Regions from separate parts of the Peribacillus sp. NJ11 genome, predicted to be linked through region 2. Evidence: riboswitches for the same ligand, from Rfam matches in the RefSeq annotation. Region 2 holds a riboswitch; the other holds the start of a gene.

Region 1 (3,428 bases), 1.8 Mb from region 2:
TGGTGCAAATATAGCGGCAAGTTTGATGTTCCATTTCGAAGGGGCACTACAAGGAGCGATTCTTCATCATCCAATGGTGCCTAGACGAGGGATTGCTATGCCGTCACTCTCAGATATACCTGTATTTATTGCTGCAGGTAAAAACGATCCGATTTGCCCGGCAGAAGAAACGGATGAACTTAAACAACTTTTATTGCAAGCTGGTGCTTCGGTGGAAGTTCACTGGGAAAATTACGGTCATCAGTTAACACGTTCAGAGGTCGAGGCAGCAGGTTCATGGTTTCATAAGAACTTTATATAAGAATGAAAGAGGGAATGAAGATGATTTCAGTAAATCCTGAAGGTCTGACTGAACGGGAAAATTATAAGTTTTTGACTGGAAGCATTATACCGAGACCCATAGCTCTGATTACGACACAATCCGAAACCGGTACCATCAATATAGCGCCGTTCAGCTTTTTTAACATAGTCAGTTCCAATCCTCCGATGATTTCCATTTCTGTTCAACGGAAAGAAGGAGTTTCAAAGGACACTGCACGAAATGCAATTCAATCAGGGGAATTCGTTGTTCATATCACTGATGAAAATAATGTTGCTGATGCAAATCGAACGGCCAAGGAACTCCCATCGGATGAAAGTGAATTGGGCCTGACCAATTTCACGACGGCTGTTAGTGATAAGGTATCCGTACCAGGATTGCAAGAAGCGAAGGTACGCTTTGAATGTACATTAGAGCATGCGATTCCATTGGGAGGTTCCCTAGATAAACCTGGTTGTGATTTATTGATAGGTAAAATAGTCTGCTATCATATAGAGCAAGATATTTACCATAATGGCCGAATTGACCAGAATGGGCTTAAACCTGTAGCAAGATTAGCGGGTCATACTTATACAAAACTAGGGGAATTATTTGAAATGGAACGACCTTAAGTGATAAGAAAGAAAAAATGGCGTCATCTTTTAAGATGTCGTCATTTTTTTTATACCAAAATTATTTCCGGTTAGCATTATCTGCAATTCTACGGTGAGCGACTGTACCAAAACAAGCAATCATGCCGGAGGTGACAAAATAGTCCGAATGTAAAGGGAATTCTTTATATTCCAAAACAAAACTTGACAATTTTTTCATAGATTGATAAAGTTATAAAAAATTAATTTCTTATCCAGAGAGGTGGAGGGACTGGCCCTATGAAACCTCAGCAACAGGTCTGCTAAGACACTGTGCTAATTCCAGGGGGTGAAACCTTGATAGATAAGACCGTACGTTTTTATTTGTCAGTAGCGCACTCTTTTTAGAGTGCGTTTTCGTTTTTTTCTGGATGCAGGATAAAGGAGAGTATGAATGGAGAACAAAAGGAAACAGGAATTTCAAAGGGAAATGAAAACACGGCATTTAATCATGCTATCGCTTGGCGGGGTGATTGGAACAGGTTTGTTCTTAAGTTCGGGTTATACGATTCAGCAGGCTGGCCCGTTTGGCACCATCCTTTCGTATCTGATTGGAGCATTAGTGGTTTATCTAGTCATGCTATGTCTAGGTGAACTGGCAGTACATATGCCCGAGACAGGTGCGTTTCATAGCTACGCAGCCAAATACATCGGACCAGGGACAGGGTTTACAGTAGCTTGGTTATATTGGTTAACCTGGACTGTTGCACTAGGTTCGGAATTCACGGCTGCAGGATTGTTGATGCAGCGATGGTTTCCATCAATCAATGTCTGGATATGGAGTGCTCTATTTGCCATATTGGTCTTGGTATTAAATGCTTGGACCGTTAAGTTTTTCGCTGAATCCGAATTTTGGTTTGCGTCTATAAAGGTAATTGCGATTGTGATATTTATTATTTTGGGAGCAGCGACAATGGTAGGTTTTATTCCAATGACTAACTCACAACCAGCACCGCTATTTTCCAATTTTACAAGTGCAGGTTTATTTCCGAATGGTGCTTTTGCCATTATAATGACGATGCTTGCGGTGAATTTCGCATTTTCTGGAACTGAATTAATCGGAATTGCAGCTGGAGAAACTGTGAATCCAGAAAAAACGATACCAAAGGCAATCCGCATGACATTATGGAGATTGATCATCTTTTTTGTAGGAACCATCGTTGTATTATCCGCATTATTGCCTGTTTCGGATGCAAGCGTATTAGAGAGCCCCTTTGTTGCAGTTCTTGAACGAATTGGAGTGCCATATGCAGCGGATATCATGAACTTTGTTATTTTAACTGCCATTTTGTCTGCTGCAAACTCAGGTCTATATGCCTCTTCCAGAATGCTTTGGTCCCTTGCAGATAAGAAAACGATATCACCAATATTTGCAAAATTAACAAAAAGAGGCGTTCCGATAAATGCAGTCATTTTCAGTATGTTGGGTGGTGGTTTAGCCTTGTTCTCGAGTATTATTGCACCGGATACGGTGTATATCGTCCTTGTATCCATTTCGGGTCTAGCCGTGGTTGTAGTTTGGATGAGTATTAGCGCTTCACAGTTCCTATTCCGAAGACGTTTTATAAAAGAAGGAAATTCAGTAAATGATTTGGCTTATCGTACACCATTATATCCGTTCGTACCAATCGTTTCTTTCATGCTTTGTCTTGCTTCATGTATAGGAATTGCCTTTGATCCTACACAACGGATAGCACTTTATTGTGGTATTCCATTTATTTTGTTTTGCTATGGAACTTATTATATTACACAATCTTCAAAGAAAAGAGGAGTAAAACCATGAAGAATAAAATAAACCCAATTGACGCTATTTTACGAGATCATTCAGTCATGATTCTGGACGGAGCTCTAGCTACAGAGCTCGAGCGGTATGGATGTGATTTGGACGATCCCCTGTGGTCTGCACGTGTATTACTTGAAAATCCAGAAGTGATTTATCAGGTTCACTCTGCATATTTTCGTGCTGGAGCGGACTGTGCGATAACTGCAAGCTACCAAGCCACCGTTGAAGGTTTCTCCCTGCGTGGGATACAAGAAAAAGAGGCCATGGAGTTAATTCGGAAAACGGTGTTACTCGCAAGGAAAGCAAGGGATGATTATTGGAAGGATGAAACGCAAACAAATAGACCTAAGCCATTGGTTGCTGCATCAGTTGGACCTTATGGGGCGTACCTTGCAGATGGTTCAGAATATGTAGGAAACTATGGTGTTTCAGATGAAACCTTAGTAGAATTTCATCGCCCAAGAATATCAGCTTTGATTGAAGCAGGTGCTGATCTCCTAGCATTTGAAACGATTCCATCCCTTCAAGAAGCAAAAGTATTGGATTCATTATTGAAGGATTATCCAGAAGTGTATGCTTGGCTATCCTTTTCTTTGAAAGATGAGAAAGCGATAAGTGACGGTACATTGCTGGAGGAGTGTACGAGGTTGTTTGAGGAAAGTGAGCAAATTGCAGCGATTGGCATTAATTGTGCACC
Region 2 (3,428 bases):
GCTTTTTCATAACCAATATGCGGGTTCAATGCTGTTACCAACATAAGGGAGCGATCTACATTTTCTTTGATCTTATCTTCATTTGCAGTGATGCCAACCGCACAATTAATGTTAAAAGAGTGAATGCCTTCCGTCAATAATTTCACTGTTTGAAGGAAGTTATAGATGATGACTGGTTTGAATACGTTCAATTCAAAGTTACCTTGGCTTGCTGCAAATCCAATTGTAGCATCGTTACCAACGATTTGTGTCGCAATCATGGTAAGCGCTTCACTCTGTGTTGGATTGACTTTACCCGGCATGATGGAGCTGCCTGGCTCATTTTCAGGAATGGCTATTTCGCCGATTCCGCTTCTAGGACCACTTGCCAGCCATCTGACATCGTTCGCAATTTTCATTAAATCCGCTGCCAATGCTTTCAAAGCACCGTGTGCATAAACGATTTCGTTATGGCTTGTCAATGCATGGAACTTATTATCCGATGTGACGAAAGGATGTCCTGTATCCGCTGCAATTTGTTTTGCGGAAAGTCCCGGGAATTCTTTTTTTGTATTGATTCCGGTTCCTACTGCCGTTCCGCCTAGAGCCAGGTTCAATAATTTTTGGCTGCTTTCCTCAATCATCGCTAGATCTTTATCAAGCATCGCTTTCCAGCCAGAAATTTCTTGTCCTAATGTCAGTGGTGTTGCATCTTGAAGATGTGTCCGGCCAATCTTCACGACATCCCAAAACTCTTTTTCTTTTGAATCGAATGTATCACGAAGTGCTTTGATGGCAGGAACCAACTTTTCAGCGACCTCCATAAAGGCTGCAATATGCATGGCGGTCGGGAAAGTATCATTGGAGCTTTGTGCCTTGTTTACATCATCATTCGGGTGAAGTGTTTCCGATTCACCATTTTCTTTTAACCATTCATTCCCTTTGTTAGCGACCACTTCATTCACGTTCATATTACTTTGCGTCCCGCTTCCCGTTTGCCAAACTACAAGCGGGAAATGTTCATCAAGCGTACCTTCAAGGATTTCGCCGCAAATCTTAACGATGGCATTCTTTTTAACTTCTGAAAGATCACCGAGATCATAGTTAACCTTTGCCGCAGCTTGTTTAACGTATGCAAATGCACGAACCAATTCAATCGGCATTTTTTCATTACCGATTTTGAAATTGTTACGGCTTCTCTCGGTCTGTGCTCCCCAATATTTATCGGCAGGAACTTTCACTTCACCCATCGTATCTCGTTCGATTCTGTAATCCATGTGTTCTCCTCCTATGTTTGCACTATTCATCGAAGACCTTAAGTATATGAAATGAATAATGTCGTATTATTCTCTCTCCTTACATTGTACAAACTTTATTATTTTAAAGCAAAAATATCCGGCCAGGCCTCCCCTTTTTCTGAAAAATTCAATTAATTCATTCAACAGGATCATTCAGGATTATCCCTGACCACATGCAAATTCCGGATATTCTTTTTAGACACGTAAAGTGTTGACACCGCTAGGCTCCAATAGACCTAGTCATGAACATCGAAGCAATATCCATCAAACTTGTTCTTGACAGTATTTTGTATTTATAGTAAATTCAAAAGAAATTGAATAATCTAAACTCTTATCGAGAGAGGTATAGGGAATGGCCCGATGACACCTCAGCAACCTTCATTTGTTTCAAACCAATGAAAAGGTGCTAATTCCACAAGTTTGTGAACTTGGAAGATAAGAAGAATGACTCGTCCCTACTTAATCAAAGTCTTCTTCTTAAAGAAGACTTTTTTTATTTTATATAACTCAAAGGAGCAGTGAAAACTATGTACAAAACTGAAACATATCTTGCTCAATTAGGAAATCGCAGCGAAACGGCGACAGGAACAGTCAATCCGCCGGTATACTTTTCAACTGCTTTTCGCCACGAAGGAATCGGTCAATCGACTGGATTCGATTACACAAGGACAGGTAATCCTACACGCCAACTATTGGAACGATCCATCGCCGATCTGGAAAAAGGCGACCAAGGGTATGCCTGCAGTTCAGGAATGGCAGCCATTTCTACTATACTGGCCTTATTTAAATCAGGTGATGCATGGATTGTCAGCGAAGATCTTTATGGGGGTACATATCGTCTGTTAGAACAAGGTTTTAAGAAATGGGGGTTGCAGTGTGACTATGTGAACACTTGTTGTTTGGAGGATATCGAAAAAGCCATCACTCCTCACACGAAAGCCATCTTCATTGAAACTCCCACTAACCCTCTTATGCAGCAAACGGATATTAGCGCCGTTGCCGCATTGGCCAAACGATTTGATTTATTGTTAATCGTTGATAATACTTTTTACACGCCTCTTATTCAACAACCCATCCTGCTTGGAGCGGATATTGTGATTCACAGTGCTACCAAGTATCTCGGTGGTCATAATGATGTGCTGGCCGGACTGATCGTGGCCAGCGGCGCGGAATTATGTGATGCACTTGCCTTCCATCATAATGGTACTGGTGCTGTCTTGAGCCCCTTTGATTCTTGGCTGTTGATGCGCGGAATGAAAACCCTGGCATTGCGGATGGATCGTCATGAAAAGAATGCAAAGGTACTTGTAGATTACTTGTCGGAACATGATTGCGTTACGGACGTATTGTATCCCGGTAGGGGCGGCATGATTTCCTTCCGCATCATTGAAGAAGCGGCGGTCAACCCATTTTTACAATCACTCTCATTAATTTCGTTTGCAGAAAGCCTTGGTGGGGTCGAAAGCTTCATCACCTATCCTGCTACACAAACACATGCCGATATACCTCTTGAAGTCAGAACGGCCAATGGGGTTTGTAATCGCCTGCTTCGCTTCTCCGTCGGCATTGAGGACAGCGACGATTTGATTCAGGATTTACAGGAAGCATTCGCACACGTAAAAAGGGAGGCACTACGATGACCGATCATGATTTTAGCTTTGAAACCAAATTACTCCATAATCAACATAAATTCGATCCGGCAACAGGCGGTGTGAGCGTCCCCATTCAGCACGCTTCCACTTTCCATCAATCCGATATCGATCAATTCGGTAAATATGATTACAGCAGAAGCGGGAACCCAACTCGCGAAGCGCTGGAAGATATCATTGCCGAACTTGAGGAAGGCACACACGGTTTTGCCTTTTCATCAGGAATGGCAGCCATTTCAACAGCTTTCCTGCTGTTGTCTGCCGGAGACCATATCGTCATTTCCGAAGACGTGTACGGAGGAACGTTCAGGATGGTCACAAGTGTTTTGACACGTTTCAATATTGAGCATACTTTCGTTGATATGACGGATCTTGAAAGCATCAAAGCGGCCATTCAGCCAAATACGAGAGCCATATACATCGAAACGCCTTCAAATCCATTACTTAAAGTGACCGATATTAAAGCCGTTTGTGAAATCGCAAAAAAAGCCGGGGCCTTAAG

The links. Region 2 has a riboswitch for S-adenosylmethionine ahead of QUF86_RS26735 (methionine biosynthesis PLP-dependent protein). Riboswitches for the same ligand answer to the same signal wherever they lie in the genome.
Region 1: another riboswitch for S-adenosylmethionine. It lies ahead of mmuP (S-methylmethionine permease); the one in region 2 lies ahead of QUF86_RS26735 (methionine biosynthesis PLP-dependent protein).

The regions. Positions count from the first base shown of each region.
Region 1 covers NZ_JAUCFO010000001.1:3,622,622-3,626,049, forward strand. Annotated here, with positions in the region: gene QUF86_RS17955 (alpha/beta hydrolase) at 1-301, shown strand, start outside; gene QUF86_RS17960 (flavin reductase family protein) at 322-930, shown strand; SAM riboswitch class I at 1,157-1,259, shown strand; gene mmuP (S-methylmethionine permease) at 1,343-2,731, shown strand; gene mmuM (homocysteine S-methyltransferase) at 2,728-3,428, shown strand, end outside.
Region 2 covers NZ_JAUCFO010000001.1:5,463,882-5,467,309, forward strand. Annotated here, with positions in the region: gene fumC (class II fumarate hydratase) at 1-1,256, opposite strand, end outside; SAM riboswitch class I at 1,606-1,719, shown strand; gene QUF86_RS26735 (methionine biosynthesis PLP-dependent protein) at 1,805-2,917, shown strand; gene metC (cystathionine beta-lyase) at 2,914-3,428, shown strand, end outside.